Regions from separate parts of the Aeribacillus pallidus genome, predicted to be linked through region 4. Evidence: riboswitches for the same ligand, from Rfam matches in the RefSeq annotation. Region 4 holds a riboswitch; each other region holds the start of a gene.
The links. Region 4 has a riboswitch for S-adenosylmethionine ahead of ABES52_RS15980 (Na+/H+ antiporter NhaC family protein). Riboswitches for the same ligand answer to the same signal wherever they lie in the genome.

Region 1 (5,505 bases), on a different contig from region 4:
GAAATAAAAACACTATATTCCACCGCAGAGAAAGTAGAAAACGCAGTATATGGGATGGCAAAAGAAGTAGGTCTTGGAGCATTAGCGGCGACTTTGATTATTCTATTATTCTTACGAAATATCAAAACTACTTTCATAGCGGTTGTAAGTATACCATTATCTGTGTTTATGACGTTATTCTTATTAGATATCTCTAATGTTACATTAAATATTTTGTCCCTTGGCGGTTTAGCTGTAGCTGTTGGACGATTGGTAGATGACAGTATCGTCGTAATTGAAAACATCTTTAGAAGAATTCAGTCTGAATCATTTTCAAAAGAAGTCATCATTGATGCAACGAAAGAAGTTGGGGTTGCGATTACATCCTCCACTCTAACAACGATCGCCGTATTTTTGCCGATCGGATTCGTTTCTGGCGGGATTGGAGATTTTATGCTCCCAATGGTGCTGGCGGTCGTATATTCCATTTTATCTTCATTATTAGTAGCCCTCACCGTCGTTCCGTTAATGAGTTTTTGGCTGTTAAAAAAGACAAAACATAAAGAAGCTCAACCTTCTAAACGTTATCAATCAATCCTTCATTGGGCGCTTTCACATAAATTTATTGTATTGTTGGTATCTTTCCTTCTCTTTGTCGGTTCGATTACGGCTTATGTCATGTTGCCTAAAGCAAATGTGGAAGCTGATGATGAATCCATGGTAAGTATTGTGATGACTTTTCCGGCAGATTATGACCTAAAAAAAGCCGAGGAACAGGCAAAAGATTTTGAACAATTGTTATTAAAACAAGACAAAGCCAAAGAAGTGATGTTTCGAATGGGAGCGGCTTCCGAGGATGCCAGGTGGGGACAGGTAACAAAGGATAATGAAGCCACGTTCCTTCTTATGTTCGGAAAAGGGGTAGACATCGATCAATTTATTGAAAACATGAAATCACACAATAATGAATATAAGCCTGCTAAAATTGAATATTTAAAAAGCTCCTTAGGTTCTTTCGGGGGAGGAAGTACAATTGAGCTGAATGTGACGGCAACAAACGAAGAGGATTTAGTAAGAAGTACCGATTTAGTGATGGCAGAGTTAAAGAAAATGGATAGATTAGACAAAATTAAAAGCAATTATGAAGAGCTTCAAAATGAATGGGTGATAAAGGTAGACCATGAAAAAGCCGCACAATATGGGCTCACTCCGCAGCAAGTGGCGGAACAAATGAGGATGATTGTCAGCAGCACCCCGTTAGGAGAATTAACATTAAACGGGGAAAACATGATGATTGTGTTGGATTACAAGGATCATAAATTAATCAGTACAAATGAAATTTTGGATACCATGATCACTTCCCCTCTGGCAGGTCCGGTCAAATTAAAAGAGGTTGCAAATATAAACGAGGAGAAAATCAAAACAATTGTATTTCATAAAGATGGAAAAGAATCGATTCGAGTGACGGCAGAAATTGTATCTGAAGATATCAAAAAAGTTGGAACAGAACTTAACAAAATGATTGCAAATTTAAACCTTCCAGATGACGTGAAGGTAGAAATAGCAGGAGCTACCGAGTCACAGCAAGAAACCTTTATGGATTTATTTAAAATTATGGGTATTGCTATTGTCCTTGTATACTTAATTATGGTTATTACATTTGGGCAGGCAAGAGCACCTTTCGCCATTCTTTTCTCTTTGCCGTTAGCGGTAGTCGGCAGTATTTTAGGTTTAGTTGTAACAAGAACACCAGTGGATTTTAATGCTTTAATAGGTGCGTTAATGCTCATTGGAATTGTTGTGACGAATGCCATTGTACTCCTTGAACGTGTCCTGCAAAACAAACAAAAAGGCATGATTACAAGAGAGGCATTGCTTGAAGCAGGTTCCACCCGTCTCCGTCCAATTATCATGACGGCTGTTACCACCATTGTTGCCATGCTCCCGTTAGCATTAATCCAAGCGGAAGCAGGAAGTATGGTGACGAAAAGTTTAGCAGTTGTCGTAATCGGTGGTTTGACGGTTTCAACGCTGCTGACACTAGTTGTTGTTCCAGTTATGTATGAATTATTGATTGGTTCGGGATTAAAGAAAAAGAAGAAAAATGAAACTCTCGATTAAAACGAAGTAGTACGATAACGAAAATGGATGATGTGGGGAATTGATAATCTGTGCAAAAAATGACCATGATTCATGTTTAACAATTTTATTCTTTTTTTACCCTAAATTGTGCCTAAACCATAACAATTATTATAGAGCCTTTTCATAATTCCAGAAAAGAAAAAGAGCTATATCCTAATCAAGGAGATAGCTCTTTTTAGTCCTTCATTATTATTGATTTAAAGCTTGCTCACGAAGAGCTTCTGCTTTATCGGTACGCTCCCATGGAAGGTCAAGGTCGTTGCGTCCGAAGTGACCGTATGCCGCTGTTTGTTTATAAATTGGGCGACGAAGGTCAAGCATTTTAATAATACCAGCTGGACGTAGGTCGAAGTTGTTACGAACGACTTCGATTAATACGTCTTCAGATACTTTTCCAGTACCGAATGTATCAATAGAAATTGATACTGGTTTCGCAACACCGATGGCATATGCAAGTTGAACTTCACATTTATCTGCAAGACCAGCTGCTACGATGTTTTTCGCTACGTAACGAGCAGCATATGCTGCAGAGCGGTCAACTTTTGTTGGGTCCTTACCAGAGAATGCACCACCGCCGTGACGAGCGTATCCACCGTACGTGTCAACAATAATTTTACGTCCTGTTAATCCAGCATCACCTTGAGGACCACCGATGACGAAACGTCCTGTTGGGTTGATGAAATATTTCGTATTTTCATCGATCAGTTCTTTTGGAACAACTGGCTCGATAACATATTCTTTAATATTACGTTGAATTTGATCTAAGCTAATTTCTGGGTGATGTTGTGTAGATACAACGATTGTATCAATTCGAACCGGTTTGTCATTTTCATCGTATTCAACCGTCACTTGCGTTTTTCCGTCTGGACGTAAGTATGGAAGAATTTCTTCTTTACGAACTTCTGTAAGACGACGAGCTAATTTGTGTGCAAGGGAAATTGGTAATGGCATTAATTCTTTCGTTTCGTTACATGCAAAACCAAACATTAACCCTTGGTCGCCCGCACCAATTGCTTCGATTTCTTCATCTGTCATTTGTCCTTCACGTGCTTCTAACGCTCTGTCAACACCCATTGCAATGTCAGGGGATTGTTCATCGATAGAAGTCAATACGGCACAAGTTTCCGCATCGAAACCATATTTCGCACGAGTGTAACCAATTTCTTTAACTGTTTCACGAACAATTTTTGGAATATCAACATACGTGGATGTTGTAATTTCTCCGCTTACAAGTACTAAACCAGTTGTTACAGAAGTTTCACATGCAACACGAGCATTTGGATCTTTTGCTAAAATAGCGTCAAGAATGGCGTCAGAAATTTGGTCACAAATCTTATCTGGATGACCTTCTGTAACAGATTCAGACGTAAAAAGACGACGTTTCTTTGTCATCTGATGGATCCTCCTTTGTTATGATTTTTTAAAAAAGCAGCAGCTCCCTCGAGTCATTGAACCAACGCATAAAACGGTAATGTAACATATGCACCTGTTCATTCATTGGTCCTTTCATGCCCGTATCTTTTACTGCTTCATCGTCACGGTACTCATTTCCCTTAGTAGTATGAAGTAAACCTATCATTTTTATCAATGTGAAAAGAAGTGGCGTTTGCATTAAAGGCACGATTCTTTGGCAAAATAAAAAAACCTTTCCTTTTTAAATATCTTCTAGAGGAAAGGTTGATTGTGTCATCATGCCTTTCACTCTTATCGTTCAAGGCCTCGCCTTGCAACAGGTTAGCACCTTTGCTCGGAATATGGGATAGTCTCGAAAATCCCATCTCCCTCAATGAGCAGGTTGCTGGGTTTCATAGGGCCTGTCCCTCCACCAGCTCGGGATAAGAGTATCCGTTCAAGGTAAAATCTTATCGTATTTTGTCAAAGCGTGTCAACAAAATTTTCATATTTTTATACAGCAAAATCATGCCAATGTGTGATTGCTTTGATGAACACTAAAATTGTCTGATTACTTTTGTAAAAGGTCCTTGTAATGATCATATTGTCCGTGAATTGTCTTCGTTTGTCCACAAAATGAACATTTTGTCCAAATGTCAACTATAGGATGTATGAGTCTATTCGCCTACTTTTTACAAAACAAGAGACAGTAGCTGCTACATTCCACATTCGTTCTAATATAATATAGAGTGTGACAAAAACAATACAAAATTCCCCTTACTGACAAAACAGAGACAGGAAATTGTGACAAAAAATAAAACATTTTAAAAAAATATTGTAAATAGTATAGATTATTTACATAAATGTGTTATACTGTTTTTAAGGAACAAAGGGGTTAACGATATATCATTATAAAATCACGAAAAGGAAGGGTTTCGCCGTATGAATTCTGTTAGTCTTTCGAACTTAAAAGAGTTGCTTACTGGTCAAAATGTTCGTGTTCAATTATCAGTTCCACGACTAGTGGAAAAAGTGTTAAGCCGTGGAGAAGGGGTCCTTTCTTCTACTGGAGCGGTTCGTGCAGAAACAGGAAAATATACAGGTCGGTCACCTAAAGACAAATTTATTGTCGAAGAACCTTCTGTTAAAGATAAAATTGATTGGGGTTCCGTAAACCAACCAATTTCACCAGAAGCATTTGATAAATTATATAATAAAGTTATTCAATACTTAAAGGAAAAGGACGAAATTTTTGTCTTCAAAGGATTTGCCGGAGCTGATGAAAAATATCGTTTGCCGATCCAAGTCGTAAACGAATATGCTTGGCATAACTTATTTGCCCATCAATTATTCATTCGCCCGACACAAGAAGAGCTAGAAAATCACCATGCAGAATTTACGGTGATTTCTGCACCGAATTTTAAAGCCAATCCAGAAGTGGATGGAACAAGATCTGAAACGTTCATTATTATTTCTTTCGAACGTCGTACAGTATTAATCGGTGGTACTGAATACGCTGGAGAAATGAAAAAATCGATTTTCTCTGTAATGAATTACATGTTACCAGAGCAAGACATTCTTTCCATGCATTGTTCAGCAAACGTTGGCTTAGAAGGAGATGTCGCGCTATTCTTCGGACTTTCTGGTACGGGTAAAACGACTTTATCCGCTGATCCAAACCGTCGTTTAATCGGTGACGATGAGCATGGCTGGGGTCCAAACGGTGTGTTTAACATCGAAGGTGGATGCTACGCGAAATGTATCGGATTATCTCGTGAAAAAGAGCCACAAATTTATGATGCGATTCGTTTCGGTTCCGTCTTAGAAAATGTTATTTTAGATGAAGAGACACGTGAACCAAATTACGATGACAATACGTTAACAGAAAATACCCGGGCTGCTTACCCAATTCAAGCGATTGATAACATTGTTGATCCAAGTATTGCCGGCCATCCAAACACAATCATCTTCTTAACAGCGGATGCGTTTGGT
Region 2 (5,505 bases), on a different contig from region 4:
CAGGCGGATATGTTATTATCGTTTAAGTTATCCAAAAACGAGACGCGTCATTTAGAGATATCATCGAAAAAAAATGTCATGTTGAATTTAAACTATACGGTTATTCGCGATGTCACCGAAAAACTTGAAATGCAAGAGCAATTAAGAAAATCAGATACGTTAACAGTTGTTGGAGAGCTTGCTGCCGGTATTGCCCACGAAATTCGAAATCCGATGACGGCTTTAAAGGGGTTTATTCAATTACTTCAAAATAAGATGAACGATGATCATTCGATGTATTTTGATGTGATTACTTCAGAATTAAAGCGAATTGAAACGATTATCACAGAATTCTTAATTTTAGCGAAGCCTCAAGCGGTTCAATTTGTTCATGCCGACGTCACGAAAATTATGAAAGATACGATTGATCTATTAAATGCACAAGCAATGATGCACAATGTTCAGTTTTCATATTCTTTTCCAAAAAATTTACCACAAGTCTATAGTGAACCGAATCAATTAAAGCAGGTGTTTATCAATATTATTAAAAATGCGATTGAAGTAATGCCTAAAGGTGGAACGATTACAATTACAATTAACGATGACCAAAACGGTTACTTAAAAGTATCCATTAAAGACGAAGGTGTCGGCATACCAGAAGATAAAATCAAACGATTAGGGGAACCTTTTTATACGACGAAAGATCGAGGGACTGGTCTTGGGTTAATGGTTAGTTATAAAATTATTAAAGAGCATAATGGAAAAGTAGAAGTCGAAAGCGAAGTGGGAAAAGGCACAACGTTCCACATATATTTACCGTATTCAGGAACAATGTAAGGAGTTTTTCGTATGAGCCGATATTATGCAACAATGACAAGTCCGATTGGGGAATTATACATCTTTGTCAACGACCATCAAGTAACTGATATTACTTTTGGTAAAGAGAAGGAACTGTTGGAAGAGGCGATATATGAACCGTCCCATTCAATCATTCAGGAAGCCATTTGTCAATTAGATTTATACTTTCAAGGAAAACTTGTACAGTTCCAGCTCCCCATACATTTCGAAGGGACCCCTTTTCAACAAAAAGTGTGGGAAGCGTTACAAGCGATTCCTTATGGAGAAACACGAAGTTACAAGGACATTGCCAAGATGATTGGAAATGAAAAAGCTGTCCGAGCCGTCGGCCAAGCAAATCGAAAAAATCGGTTGCCGATTATCGTTCCATGTCACCGAGTTATTGGAAAAAATGGTGCTTTAACCGGTTACGCCGGAAAAGAAGTGGAGAAAAAACGAATATTGTTACAGTTGGAAGGGGCTTTAAAGTAAGCCTCTTTCTTTTTATTTCTTGAACATTTCTGAAAAATATTTACAATTAAAATAATTTTTATTATCATCTAATTAGATATTTGTCAAATTAGATATATATCGAAATAGGAGGGGTGTTATGCAGCTAGGTAAATCTATTGCTTTTTTTAAAGCAATCGGGGACGCGACACGCATTCGAATTGTTACATTGTTGGCCAATGGTCCGCTACATGGTCAGGCGATTGCCGGTAAATTAGGTTTAACGGCACCAACAATTACGCATCATCTGCAAAAGCTCAAAGAAGTGAATTTAGTATTCCAACGAAGAGATAAAAACACGATTTATTACCATTTAAACCGTTCCGTCCTGTCGCACCACGGAATGGCGCTCCTCCAGTTAGCCAAACAAAAGGAGGAAAGAGATATGACGTCACTTGAATTGGAAAAGCAAAAAGTTATTCAAAATTTCTTTACACCAGAAGGGAAATTAAAGGCTATTCCAGCGCAGCGAAAGAAGAAATTAATCGTGTTTGAACACATCATTCGAGGACTAGAAATAGGAAGAAAGTACGAGGAAAAAGAAATTAATGAGTATATTAAGAGGTTTCATGAAGACTATGCGACCATTCGTCGTGAGTTCATCATTAATCATTACATGTATCGGGAAAATGGTATTTATGAATTGAATCCAAAAGAAATGTGGGCAACACTTGAATAAGTGAAGAAGGCTGACTTTCAAATAGAAACGTCAGCCGATCTTATAATTAATAAAATTCCGGACGCCGGTCTTGGAATACCGGAATTTTTTGACGAATGCGTTCTACATCATCTAGTTCAATCGTTCCATAGATGCATTGTTCTATTTCGCTTGCTTCAACAATCACTTCTCCCCACGGATTGACGATCATGGAATGGCCAGCAAACGTATTAGCAGAATCATTGCCTGCCCGGTTGCAAGCAATCACAAAACATTGGTTTTCAATCGCTCGTGCTTGAAGTAAGGTACGCCAATGGTCCAGTCGTGGTAAAGGCCACTCTGCTACGACAAAGATTGCTTTTGCTCCAAGTAATACATGTTTTCGAATCCATTCAGGAAAGCGAATGTCATAACAAATGACCCCAGCAAATGTCTCCCCATCTAAAGAAAACAGACCGTCTGTATCTCCACTCGTTAAAAATTTATGTTCGTCCATCAGTTGAAAGAGATGTAGTTTACTATAATGCTTCACTTCTTCCCCATCTCGATTGACGACAAGCAGCGTGTTTGAAATCGTTTCCCCTTTTTTAAAAGGAATCGAACCTGCAATGATATGAATACCATATATTTTTGCTAACTGTTGAATCATTTGCCGGACATCGGCACCTTCTTCTTGAACAATATTTCGCAATCTCGAAAGATCGTAACCTGTTGTCCAAAGTTCTGGTAAAACCAATATATCACAGCCTTGTTCGACGATTACAGGGAGACTTTCTTGTAATTTTTTTATATTTTCTTCTGGTTTTCCCAATTGGATATCCATTTGGAATAAAGCAAGTCGATAGTTCACTTTCTGTCCTCCTCATATTTTCTTCAAGTATGTTTAAAAAGTATAAAAATAATAAATTTTTGCTCTTTACATTTCTTAACAATCGTTATATCATGTTTCACTAGAAATGAAAAGCAAAAGAGTTACCTTGATTAAAATAGCGAATGGAATGTGAAGAAGGTGGAAAATTTGACTATTTATGAACCATCACAAATAATCCAACAATTACCGAAGCAATTTTTCGCTAATTTAGTGAAACAAGTAAGCGCAAAGGTTGCCCAAGGGCATGATGTCATAAATTTAGGCCAAGGGAATCCTGATTTACCAACTCCAGCGCATATCGTCGAAAAAATGCAAGAAGCGGTTCAAAATCCATTGAATCATAAATATGCACCTTTTCGAGGATTTGATTATTTGAAAGAAGCAGTGGCGACCTTTTACAAACAAGAATATGGGGTAAAGATCGATCCGAAACATGAGGTGGCTGTTCTTTTTGGAGGGAAAGCTGGACTCGTTCAATTACCTATTTGTCTATTAAACCCTGGCGATATTGCCCTTCTTCCGGACCCCGGGTATCCAGACTATTTATCTGGACTAGCGATGGCCAGAGCATCTTACGAGTTGATGCCTCTTCGGGAAGAGTCTCAATTTCTACCGGAATTTGATTTTATAAATCCTCATGTACTTGAAAAAGCAAAACTCATGTTTTTAAACTATCCGAACAATCCAACAGGGGCGACCGCTGATCTCAGCTTTTTTGAAGAAACGGTACGCTTAGCGGAAAAGCATCGAATTTGTGTTGTGCACGACTTCGCATATGGAGCGATCGGCTTTGATGGACAAAAGCCGATTAGCTTTTTACAGGCAGAAGGGGCGAAAGAAGTTGGCATTGAAATTTATACATTGTCAAAAACATACAATATGGCTGGCTGGCGGGTCGCTTTTGCAATTGGCAATCGCTCCGTCATTCAAGCTCTTGAGCAATATCAAGACCATATGTATGTGAGTCTTTTCGGTGCGATTCAAGAAGCTGCCGCCCACGCGCTTCTTTCCTCCCAACAGGCGGTGAGAGACCTGGTACAAACGTACGAAAAACGGAGAAATACGTTGATTGAAGCTGCTCATCAAATTGGCTGGAATGTAACTCAACCGAAAGGCACTTTTTTTGCCTGGCTGAATGTGCCGAATGGCTATACTTCTATGGAGTTTTTCCAATTGTTATTAGAAAAAGCTCATGTCGCTGTGGCTCCGGGAGTTGGATTTGGACAATATGGGGAAGGGTACGTGCGTGTAGGACTGTTAGCAGAAGAAAAACGACTAGTGGAAGCCATTGAACGAATGGATGCACTCCGTTTATTTAAATCGTAGCAATTAAGATAATTGGTGAAAAAAATATTGACAATTTTTCTAGGAGATGGCATAATTCGAATTAATTTAAATTATATGAAAATTGAATACGTAAGAATTTCTTATCAAGAGTAGGTGGAGGGACGAGCCCGATGAAACCCGGCAACCGACCGTAATACCATCGCGAGGTGGGGCGCTTAAGGCGCCGGATGTAACATCCGCAAGGCACGGTGCTAATTCTTGCAGCGTTATGCTGAGAGATAAGAAGATGGTGGATAGAAACGCAACCTCTTCTTATCGAAGAGGTTTTTTTATTTGATTTGAAAAAGGAGGAGCAAGATGTCCTATCTTATTGCTACTTACAAAATGAGGGGAAAGCCCGGTTCGTTTTTGAAAAAGGCCGAACAGATTGCACTTGGTATGACAGTTGGTTCTTGGACGAATTTACCTTTGCTTGAAAAAGAACAACTGAAAAAGCACAAAGGTGAAGTTCTTTCAGTGGAAGAAGTTGGACTTGAGAAAGGAGAGACAGAAAAAGTAACTGGTTATGTCCGAATTGGGTATCCTATCGTTAATATTACGACCGATTTTCCTTCCATCTTAACGACTGTGTTTGGGAAGCTTTCATTAGACGGAGAAATCAAATTAGTGGATGTATCGTTTCCGGATGAATTATTTCCGTCATTCCCAGGCCCGCGTTTTGGAATCAAGAAAATTCGAGAAGGGTTACAAGTATTGGATCGACCACTTGTGATGAGCATTTTTAAAGGGGTGATTGGCCGCGACTTACCATACCTGTTGTCGCAACTAAAAGAACAAGCGCTTGGTGGTGTGGACTTAGTAAAAGATGATGAAATTTTGTTCCAAAATGACCTTACGCCTTTTGAACAGCGGATTGTTGAAGGGAAGAAGGTGCTAAATCATGTGTATGAAGAAACAGGACATCGAACGTGGTATGCGGTTCATCTTTCTGGTCGGACAAAAGACATCATTGACCGGGCGAGACGTGCATCTGAATTAGGGGCAGATGTGTTGTTATTCAATGTATTTACGTATGGGTTGGATATTTTACAGCAGCTAACTGAAGACGATGAAGTGAACGTCCCAATTATGGCACATCCTGCTTTTAGCGGAGCATTGACTTCTTCCCTCATTTATGGTTTGTCCCATTCTCTTTTACTTGGAAAGTTGTTGCGCTATGCCGGAGCAGATTTTTCCCTCTTTCCATCTCCATATGGTTCGGTTGCGCTCAAAAAAGAGGAAGCGCTCCACATTAGAGATGAATTAGTGAAAAATCACGTGTATAAACGTACATTCCCGGTCCCATCGGCAGGGATTCATCCCG
Region 3 (5,505 bases), on a different contig from region 4:
AGCGGCGCCTTTTCCGTGTTCAGGTTCGAAGCGTCCATCTATGACGATCCCACAATGATTGCGGATTTTTTCTGTTGGTAATTCGGGTTGATAAAAAGAAAAGTCAGCATAGGGGTAATTGGACCTTCTTGAATTGCAAGCAGGTTGACAGACAAATAAATGATGCAAATCACCTTTCATTGGTTCACGTGCATGAAACCAAGATTGGGGAACAATATGTTCTGTATTATACTTTAGTTCCCTATCAATAATTTTCATTTTTTTCAATAAGGTAGAGCCCTTCTTTTTCACTTGTTTTAAAAGGGATTGGAATTGGACATACCTTTTTTGATTCGTTAAAAAGTCTTCCTGAATGAGCTTTTGCGGATCCTCTTTTTCCCCAGAATAAATACTTTTCACCGATCCATCCGGTTGCAAATCGACCCACGTATATAAATAGCGGTCTTTACTGATGGAATAAGGTAATTGGTTTTTATGCGTTGTTTTGACTAGTTCATGAAAAAGGTGAAACAATTCCGTCGCAGATTTATTTGGATGGCTAACATCTTTATAATAGGTTTGAATGTCTTTTATATCACTTTCTTCATTATAATAATGGGTAGGATCTTGCCGAACTTTCTCTTGATTTTTTAATAAAAGAAGCGAAGTGCGAAGACGATCGTTCACTTGCCTTTCTTGTTGTTCGGAGAAAAATTTCACCACTAATTGTTGCAGTTGTCTCTCCTCATTTTCCATCAATGGAATGCCCCCTTAATTAAACAAACGTTTATTTAGATCTTGGATTAAACAAACGTTTATTTAGACCTTGTCTTAAATAATTATTTCGCCATTTAGGATTTATTTCCTTTTTATCATCGAGGATAAAAATCCCCCTGCTAATCAGCAGGGGGATTACATTAACACCAGAATCCTTATTTTGATTTAATAAATCCGTTTTGTAATAACCAGTTCTTTGCTACCTCTTCAACACTTTTCTTTTCGAAATCTACTTGATAGTTCAAATTTGTGATCGTTTCATCGTCTAATTTATCTACAATTGGTTTTAATTCTTTTTCAAGATTTGGATGTTGTTGTAATACATCTGCACGAGTTGTGACCATACCGTTATAAGCAGGAAAGAAGGTTTTATCATCTTTTAAGGCTTTTAAGTTATACGCTTTAATTCTTCCATCTGTTGAATAGGCAACTGCTACATCCACTTCACCATTGCTTAATGCTTGAATAGGTAAGCCTGTCTCCATTTTTTTCACATTCTTAGATCCAAATTTAAAACCATATTCTTTTTCAATTCCTTTTAAGCCATCAGGACGGCTCGCAAATTCAGCGTTTGTAGCAAATGTTAATTTTCCAGGATTTTGATTTACGTAAGCAGCTAAATCACTAATCGTTTCGATACCAAGTTCTTTTGCTTTTTCTTCTTTTAATAAAAGAGCGAATGTATTATTAAAAGCAGCAGGACTTAACCAAATAATGTCGTTCTTTTCTTTATCGATTTTTGCAAGTTTTTCGTATGCTTGTTTTGGATCTGAAATCGTGTCTTGCTTTAAATAAGTCACTAACGCTGTTCCGGTATAGTCCCAATAAAGATCAATTTGATCATTTTCTAGAGCCTTACGAGATAGTTGACCTCCCATTTGGCCAGCTTCTTCAATTTGATATCCTTTATCTTTTAAATATAGAGCTGTAATTTTTGATAAAATGTAAGATTCTGTATGATATTTTGTCCCTACAACAATGGTATCGTCTTTCTTGTCATCTCCTGACGCTGTTTCACTATTTTTGCATCCGGTTAAAACAAACAAAGCTAGTAAAAAAATAAAGACGAAATAAAGTAATTTTTTCATGACGAGTACCCTCCTAAAAAAATAAATTTTAATTGATTGCAGATTGTCTTAAGCGAACTCCTTTTGACGTAATGAACCTTTCTATAAGACGTAAACTAGAATCTGCAATGATTGCCATTAAAGTAACAGGAACGGCTCCTGAGAGAAGATATGTACTATCGAGCATTTCAATACCTGTAAAAATATAATCTCCTAATCCTCCACCACCGATTAAATACGCTAAGGCAGCATTTCCAATATTCAGTACAACTGCTGTCCTAATGCCACCCATCATAGTTGGTAGGGCATTTGGAATCTCAATTCGAAATAGAATTTGTGTTGGTGTTAGTCCCATACCTTTAGCTGAATCCAACAACTGGTTATCAATGGATTTAATGCCTTCTACGGTATTTCGTAAAATCGGTAAGAGGGAATACATAAATAATGCAATAACAGCAGAATACAGACCGATTCCTAAAACTAACATAATAAGTGCTAAAACAGCTATACTTGGTACAGCTTGCCCGATATTAGCAAGATTGAGAAAAGCCCATTCAAACTTTTTGAATCTTTCTCTTGTTATAAAAATGCCAACAGGAATTGAAGTGAAGATGGCAAGTGCCGATGAGAGTGTAACAAGTTTCAGATGTTCAGAAAAAAGAACTATGAATTCATCTGGATAATCAAAAATAAGCTGAAAGTTCCCACTTTGATAGGCCCAAATAAGAAAAATAAGTGAACACAATAAGCAAATAAACTTAAAAAGATTTGACAAGATTTTTTTCTTCATAGTTCACTTCCTTTCTAATCGGTTTATGAGTAAGGCTGTGTAAAAAATGTTTAATATCTTGGCTATGAACAATCCCAACAGGTTGTTGTCCATTTATAATGATCGCTTGTTCATTTGAATTAAAAAGTAATTTTGATAACGCTTCACGCAGGTTTGTGTCAATCGAGATGGTTTCAGAAATTAAATGGTTTTCTACTTGTCGAACATAGCCTTCTTTCATTAAATCGGCAATTGTATAAAGGCTAAGTTGTTTGAATGTACGATCTTTCCCAATGAAATTTGCCACGAACTCATTTTTAGGAGAGAGCAACAGACGACTTGGAGTATCATATTGTATTAATTGCCCATTATTTAAAATAGCAATATAATCACCCAGCTTTATTGCTTCATCAATATCATGACTGACAAACAAAATGGTTTTCTTTACTTGTTTTTGAATTTTTAAAAACTCATCTTGCAAGTGAGTACGTATGACAGGATCTAGTGCACTAAACGGTTCATCCATTAACATGACTGGTGGATCAGCTGCCATTGCTCGAGCAATACCAATTCGCTGCTGTTGCCCACCTGATAATTGGTGAGGATATCTTTTGCGATATTCATCGGGATCAAGTCCAATCAATTCCATTAATTCACTAAATCGTTTCTGTTTTTGTTTGCTGTTCCATCTTAATAAAGTAGGTACAATCATCACGTTTTGTTCAATCGTCATATTTGGGAATAAGCCGTGATGTTGAATCACATAACCGATTTTCCGGCGAAGTTCAATTTCATTAAAATGATGAATTTCTTTTCCGTTAATAAAAATCTCTCCTTTTGACAGAGAAACAAGCCGATTCACCATTCTGAGTAAAGTGGTTTTCCCACACCCTGATGGTCCTAGTAACACAACAATTTTTCCTCTAGGTACAGATAGGTTAATGTCTTTTAGAACTGTGACATGTTTGTTATATATTTTGGAAACATGTTTAAATTCGATCATTGTATGTACCTCCGATAACTGTTCTATTTATCTCGTAAATTCATAGGGGTAAATCGTTTTTGTAACCATCCAAGTAGGCTGTCGGCAATTAGTGATATGATACAAATCAATAAACTACCGGCAAGAATCATATCTGGATGAGTTCTGGATATTCCTTGATTAATAAGAACTCCTAATCCACCTGCTCCAACAAAGGCAGCAATTGCCCCGATTCCAATATTTAATACAACCGCTGTGCGAATACCTGCTAACATGATAGGAAGAGCGTTTGGAATTTCCACTTTTAAAAGCCGCTGTACTTTAGTCATTCCCAATCCAATAGCTGCGTCTCGAATATATGGATTCACATTTTTTATTGCAAGGTATGTATTACGAATAATAGGAAGCTGTGAATACAAAACTAATGCGATAATAGCTGGTAGAAACCCAATTCCTTGGTTAATCAAGGAGAGAATCGGCATCATTAATCCAAAAAGAGCAATGCTAGGAATGGTCATAATCATATTTGTAACTTGTAGGACTGTTTCTGCTAATTCTTCATTTGTTGTCAACATAACACCTATGGGGACACCAATTGCAATAGCAATAACTAAAGACAAACCAACAAGCTGAAAATGTTCCCAGGTTAACGAAATAATCTGTTGTTGATTAGCGAATATATAATCCCAAAATTGTATAACCCTTTCCATATAGCTCCTCCTTTAATCAAATTTATGGCTCTTGTTCTCCCTTTTGAAATCTGTTGTTAGATTCAGAGTGAAATAGTCTTTGTTAAAATAAAAAGCCTCTTTCTGGAAAATAGAAAGAGGCTGAGAATGATCCTTTACATACACAAAGAAGCATTGTCATCCTTTCCTATCTTCCAAGCGTATTGCTTGCTGGAATTGGCACAGTATTCTATACAGAATCTGTTGCCGAGGATTCATCGGGCCAGTCCCTCCACCTCTCTAGATAAGAAATTATGCTTATATATTTAGTTGGTTTTAAAAACAATCAATCTTGTTATTCACTTGAACAAATAATCAAATAAATATATGATTTTATAAATTTCGTAACAATTTGATAATATTTACAATATACATACTATTTCGTTTTTCTGTCAAGCCCATTTGGGGATCGTAACAGGTTGGATCCTCTTAATTAAACAAACGTTTATTTAAACCTCGGCTTAAACAAGTGCTAATTATTATTTCGCCTTTTATGATTTATTTCCTTTTTATCATCGAGGGTTATCGTCTTAATAAAAAATAAACCCTAGTTAGGCTTGCATAAAAACCCCCCCTGCTGTCTGATATGATCCCCTTATAGTAGACAGAAAAAAGAAAGCACATTAATCTGTCTACTATGGAGGGGATTTTTTCTATGGGGAAAATACGAAAAACATATGATGTAAAGTTTAAAAAGAAAGCTGTGGATCTATATAAAAAAGAGGGCATGGGCTACAAATCGGTGGCTAAAGAGTTAGGGATTGATCATACCATGGTACGTCGATGGGTAGAACACTATGACAAAGAAGGAATGAAAGGTCTGGAGGAAAAACGCGGGAAGGCAAAAGGTCCAGGAAAAGGAAGACCGAGAACTCGTCCAGAAGATCCTGAAACGAAAATCAAGCGTCTTGAAGCGGAAGTAGAAATGCTAAAAAAAGCTCTTAAAAATGTGAAAGGGGGAATGGAAACCGTACCAACTCATAAGAAGTTCGCCATCATTCATGAAATCGCTGGTAACCATATTTCTATTCAAGAATTATGTAAGATTGCAGGCGTGTCTCGAAGTGGATATTACAATTGGGTAAAACGGCAGAAACACCCTTCTCAAAAGCAATTAGAAGACGAGCAGTTAAAGAAAAAAATCGAGGAGTGCCATAAAAAACTGAAAGGAATCTACGGGTATCGGAGAGTCAAAGTCTGGCT
Region 4 (5,505 bases):
GATGCGGATTTAGTCGTCATTACGGCAGGAGCGAACCAAAAACCTGGTGAGACACGGCTTGATTTAGTCGAAAAAAACGTAGCGATTTTCCAAACGATTATTGAGCAAGTGATGTCCAGTGGATTTAATGGGATTTTACTCATTGCCACCAATCCGGTTGACGTGTTGTCCTATGCTTCTTGGAAATTCTCAGGCTTACCGAAAGAAAAAGTAATTGGTTCCGGAACGATTTTAGATACTGCTCGCTTCCGTTACTTGCTTGGTTCATACTTTCAAGTGGACCCTCGGAACGTGCATGCCTATATTATGGGTGAACACGGTGATACGGAGTTTCCAGTTTGGAGCCATGCAACGATTGGTGGCCAAACATTAAAAGAGTACATGAATGACAACTCGAAAATGAAGGATTTACAACAAATCTTTTTCAATGTTCGCAATGCGGCGTATGACATTATTCATTTAAAAGGGGCTACATATTACGGGATTGCAATGGGACTTGTTCGGATTACAAAAGCGATTTTCCAAAATGAAAATAGCATTTTAACCGTTTCTGCCTTACTTGATGGTTCCTATGGAGAAGAAGATGTTTATCTAGGTGTTCCAGCTATCATTAACCGCCAAGGAATTCGACAAATTATTGAATTACCGCTTAATCCAGAGGAACAGAAACAGCTTCATCATTCCGCAAACACGTTACGCCAAACGATCCAATCCGTTAACATTCGTTAGAAGAGGAGGTATTCCTCTTCTTTTTTCTTTACGAAAATACAGAACCGTCTCTACATACAATGAATTAATGGCACTTTTCACGAAAGGAGAACGGTTATGTATTATCGACTTCCTGTTAAAAAAGAGATGGAACGAAAAAAACGAACGCTCCTTGTTTATGGCGAAGGAACAGTGACCGCTCAACCTGATCAAGCGAAACTCACTTTAGGTGTAAGTACAACCAACGAAAATGTTCAATCCGCCCAACAGGAAAATGCCGTCCGTATGAATCAAGTCATCACATCGATCGTCAATCTTGGAGTCCCTCGTGACGACATCCAAACGTCTCAGTACCGTATCACTCCACAATACGATTATGTGGATGGGAAACGGATTTTCCGCGGATATGAAGTCGTCAACCTCGTCGAAGTCACCGTCGACGATTTAACGATGGTAGGGACGATCCTTGATACCGCCGTCCAGCATGGTGCAAATCAAATCGGCAATATTCAATTTCTCGTTTCCCAACCGGAACAGTACTATCAACAAGCGCTCATACAAGCAGTTCATCAGTCATTCAAAAAAGCTCGAGCGATTGTTTCCGCCATTCGAGTCACGTTAGATGAGACACCCATTTCCATCACTGAGCTGACAGAAGATCGTCCCCTAACACTCGTCAAAGCAGCCACTTACGATACCTATGAAGAAATCACGCCCATTTCACCAGGTACGCTCGACATTACGGCAAAAGTAAAAAGTGAATTTAAGTACTATTAAAAAGAGCTGCTGTATTGGTCAGCTCTTTTTTTCATTTACCTTAAGCACCATTCGAATCGTTTGCAATTGATGCCCGGCAAAATCTTCGGTAAATTCTTTGACCAATTGAAATCCTTTTGCTTCATAAAATGTTCGGCCAATTCGATTTTGCTTTTCAACGTTCACCCATACCTCTTTTACATCAAGTAGTTCTTGTAATCCTCGATTTAATAAAGCCGTTCCGATTCCTTGTCCTTGGTATGCTGGTAACAAATAAATCGCCCCGAGCTCGACTTTTCCATCGGTGACAGGAGAAAAGTTCGCATAACCGACAACCTCCCCATCTTTTTCCGCCACCCAAAGATGGGAATGTTGTAATCTTCGCACCATTTGCTCATCAGAATACGCGTTATGTAAAAAATCATCCTGCACGTGTTTTGGAATGATCCCTGCATAAGTAGCATGCCAACTTTCTCTAGCTACATGCTGTACAGCCGGGATATCTCTTTGTGTCATACGGCGAATCATTTATTAACCTCCTAACTTTTGGAAGTTTAATAAGATTATATAAAATTCCTGTTTATTAGACAATTGATTTGTTTAGAAGTACGTTCGTTCCCCATTCAGACAGGTTAAAAAAAGACTAACCTCCCTACTTAAAGGAAGATTAGTCCTTGCTACACATTAGTTATTTAAATATACCTCTTTCGTGGATTGTACGGGTTTCGCCTTTACAGAAGGAAAATTAAATACAATCGCTAAAGCACCGCAAAGAGCGATTAACATCGGATAGAACGAAAACGGAATAATTTCAAGCGGTGATAACGACGCCATTTGCGCAGCAACTAACAACTGTGCGCCGTATGGAATGATTCCTTGAATGGCACAAGAAAAAATGTCTAAAATACTTGCCGATTTTCGGGCATCAATGTCGTATTGATCTGCAATTTGTTTTGCTAGCGGACCCGCTACAATGATAGAAATCGTGTTGTTGGCTGTCGCGAAATTGGTCGCACTCACCAAACCAGCGATACTAAATTGAGCTCCTTTTGGCGAACGGACATTTTTAGACACCAGGTTGAGTAAAAATTGAATGCCACCGTTATGTTTAATGATTTCTACGATACCACCAATCAACATCGTTAAAATAACGATTTCCGCCATGCCGTTTAATCCTTCAGCCACTTTGCCTACAAAAGTTGACAATGTATAACTACCATCGACCAAGCCAATTGCTCCAGCAAGAACGATCCCACCGGCTAACACCGCGATGACGTTCACACCTGCAATCGCAGCAATCAGCACACCTACATATGGTAACACTTTAACCCATTGGAATTCACCGATGGTCACTTGTACTTCTTGACTGCTTGTGACAAAAATGAAAAGTAAAATCGTCACAATAGCTGCTGGTAACACAATAAAAAAGTTTGTTTTAAACTTGTCTTTCATTTTCGTTTGTTGCGAACGAACGGCAGCAATTGTTGTATCGGAAATAATGGACAAGTTATCACCAAACATGGCACCACCTACAACCGCTGCCATCGCAACGGATAACGAAATCCCGGTTTGCTCCCCTATACCGACGCCAATCGGTGCAAGGGCAGCAATCGTTCCCATCGATGTCCCCATCGATAACGAAATAAAGGCCGCTATTACAAACAATCCAGCGATGATAATATTTTGAGGCAATACTGATAATGCTAAATTAACCGTTGATTCCACAGCCCCCATTCCTTTAGCCGTCGCAGAAAAAGCCCCGGCTAATAAGAAAATCAACACCATAATCATAATATCCGGGTGTCCAGCTCCCTTGGCAAAACGCTCAACTTTGACACCAAACGATTCTTTTCGGTTCATCACTAACGCCACAGCACTAGCAAGTAAAGCCGCTACTAACACCGGCAATTGATAAAAATCTCCAGTCATTACTCCTGAACCAATGAACAATGATAAAAACACCACTAACGGGAATAACGCCAACACACTTCCTTGCTTCTTTTCCAACTTGTTCACTCCTATCTTGTATGTCTCAAATGTAAGTGTTCGGCCAATATAGGTATGAAAAAAGCCCCTTCTTTTTAATAAGAAGAGGCCTTATGTTTATACATAAGTAACACTCTTCTTATCTTTCAAGCATCCGCTTGCTGGATTTGGCACAGCACTCAATAAATGAGTCCGCTGCCGAGACTTCTTCGGGCCAGTCCCTCCATCTCTCTTGATAAGAAGACTTACACTACCACTATTCAACTTACACTTTTATTACTTTAATACGATTAAGTAGAGAAGTCAAATATTTTTTTCGTGTTTTCATAGAAAATTCAATCGGTCCAAATAATGTACTTTATATAACAAAAGGCTGTTTTATTTTTAAAGGCGGCGACTCCAGCGGGAACAAGAAGCCGCAAGGACCCTTACTTGAGCGTAGCGAGGGAAGCGGCCTGCGGCTTCCCCGCGGAAAGCGTCCGCTACAAGCGTAATATATAAATATCAATAGTATCGTTTAACAGACATTCATGCCAATTGCCATTGGCACATCGATGAATAAAATAACAGCAAAAGTTATCCACAGTTATTTTAGGATAGAGCCTAACAAAAAAAATCCACCTCATTACGGTGGAATTATTACTCATTAAAGTGTTACTTATCTTTTTCTTTCAATAATTTCTTTATTTTTTCATCAACATCAAGTTCATCCATCTCTAACGATAAATAGTTATCCATACTGTCAGGAACATATCTAGCAGCCTTGCCGTTTTTGATGTTAAATTTTCCTTGATGAGCTCCTAAAATACCATAATGTTCTTCTTCCAATAACGGAAAATCAGATTTCACACCAAACAATAACACCTTATCATTTTTTTCCATATTGGGTACACCATTAAAAACAACCTTCACCTTTTCTTTTAATTTTTCTTTTGGATAATCTTTAAATTTTTTCCCAACACCTGCTGCTTCTTTTGTAATCATTCCACCAGGTTCAATAAACGTAAGCTCTTGTCCTGCTTTTACATCTCCAGTATATACTTTTGAAACTTTTACATTTACTTTCGTAAATACGACACGATCTTCCCCAACTTCATGATGAACAGAGCTTGTTTCTAAAACCTTTCCTTCAATAATGACTGTTGCATCTTCCATAAGTTCCTCGACATTGTTATATATCTTCTCAAAATCCACTTCTGTCACGACTTCTTCGATCCTTTCATTTCTTGTTACTTCCTCTAGTCTATTTTCCTCTACCGCTACCGATTTGGCAGAAACGGTTAGGGATTCATTTTGGATGTTAAAATGACTTTCATTTATATAAAAAGTTGTTCCTAAAATGATAAAGGCAATCACACCGAAGAGCGTTTTTTTCATATTTCCACTTCCTTTCCAAATTAGTACAGATAATTAATGCCATGGAGATCATCAGCTTGTGAATTGCTTACTTTTCTACCATAACCTAGTTGACACATGATAGCATATGGATTTGAGTTGTTGTGAGCTAATCCAAAAGCATGCCCCATTTCATGAGCAATAGTTCCTTTCCTATCTGTACTATTTAGATTATTAAAGTTAGGATTATTTAATTTAATTTTGTTCCAGCCCCAATTTTCTTGATAAGGGTCTAACTTCGTATCATATTTCCAAAATTCAGTTTCTCCTAACACTCCCATATAACTCGGGTAATAACTTCCTGCGTAAATATCCATAACACTTTGAGACATGGTAGTTGTTTTACGATATGAAATTGGGGTGGTAATTCCGACACGCTCCGTTGTATAAATCCATTCATTCATCGCTTGGTCAATTAAACTTTCATAACTACTTGCCGATGAAGTGATATAATAATACCTTTTATTGTTACCGTAGTTTCCAACCCCTCCATTTAAAACATGATCGTTGTAAGTATTGTAAGCAGATGCACTACTTGGAAGGAAAAGGGTAAATGAAGTACCTAGTAGTGTAATGAATGCAACCATTCTACCTACGTATGTACGGAACATCCGCATGAAATCGCCTCCCACCTTCTATATTTTTTCAAAATAGTAAATA

Region 1: another riboswitch for S-adenosylmethionine. It lies ahead of metK (methionine adenosyltransferase); the one in region 4 lies ahead of ABES52_RS15980 (Na+/H+ antiporter NhaC family protein).
Region 2: another riboswitch for S-adenosylmethionine. It lies ahead of ABES52_RS01370 (2,3-diketo-5-methylthiopentyl-1-phosphate enolase); the one in region 4 lies ahead of ABES52_RS15980 (Na+/H+ antiporter NhaC family protein).
Region 3: another riboswitch for S-adenosylmethionine. It lies ahead of ABES52_RS11770 (ABC transporter permease); the one in region 4 lies ahead of ABES52_RS15980 (Na+/H+ antiporter NhaC family protein).

Annotation. Positions count from the first base shown of each region.
Region 1 is NZ_JBCNBW010000003.1:575-6,079, reverse strand. Features, by position in the region: gene ABES52_RS00400 (efflux RND transporter permease subunit) at 1-2,100, shown strand, start outside; gene metK (methionine adenosyltransferase) at 2,311-3,513, opposite strand; SAM riboswitch class I at 3,823-3,963, opposite strand; gene pckA (phosphoenolpyruvate carboxykinase (ATP)) at 4,456-5,505, shown strand, end outside.
Region 2 is NZ_JBCNBW010000005.1:1,682-7,186, reverse strand. Features, by position in the region: gene ABES52_RS01395 (PAS domain-containing sensor histidine kinase) at 1-816, shown strand, start outside; gene ABES52_RS01390 (methylated-DNA--[protein]-cysteine S-methyltransferase) at 829-1,308, shown strand; gene ABES52_RS01385 (DUF2087 domain-containing protein) at 1,427-2,005, shown strand; gene ABES52_RS01380 (carbon-nitrogen family hydrolase) at 2,052-2,834, opposite strand; gene ABES52_RS01375 (pyridoxal phosphate-dependent aminotransferase) at 2,994-4,181, shown strand; SAM riboswitch class I at 4,280-4,427, shown strand; gene ABES52_RS01370 (2,3-diketo-5-methylthiopentyl-1-phosphate enolase) at 4,500-5,505, shown strand, end outside.
Region 3 is NZ_JBCNBW010000052.1:47,655-53,159, forward strand. Features, by position in the region: gene ABES52_RS11750 (endonuclease I family protein) at 1-735, opposite strand, end outside; gene ABES52_RS11755 (ABC transporter substrate-binding protein) at 912-1,844, opposite strand; gene ABES52_RS11760 (ABC transporter permease) at 1,873-2,613, opposite strand; gene ABES52_RS11765 (ABC transporter ATP-binding protein) at 2,582-3,595, opposite strand; gene ABES52_RS11770 (ABC transporter permease) at 3,619-4,284, opposite strand; SAM riboswitch class I at 4,448-4,553, opposite strand; partial or broken gene ABES52_RS11775 (transposase) at 4,958-5,248, shown strand; partial or broken gene ABES52_RS11780 (IS3 family transposase) at 5,294-5,505, shown strand, end outside.
Region 4 is NZ_JBCNBW010000081.1:3,349-8,853, reverse strand. Features, by position in the region: gene ABES52_RS15995 (L-lactate dehydrogenase) at 1-729, shown strand, start outside; gene ABES52_RS15990 (SIMPL domain-containing protein) at 826-1,485, shown strand; gene ABES52_RS15985 (GNAT family N-acetyltransferase) at 1,504-1,992, opposite strand; gene ABES52_RS15980 (Na+/H+ antiporter NhaC family protein) at 2,149-3,471, opposite strand; SAM riboswitch class I at 3,587-3,692, opposite strand; gene ABES52_RS15975 (hypothetical protein) at 4,105-4,827, opposite strand; gene ABES52_RS15970 (matrixin family metalloprotease) at 4,848-5,462, opposite strand.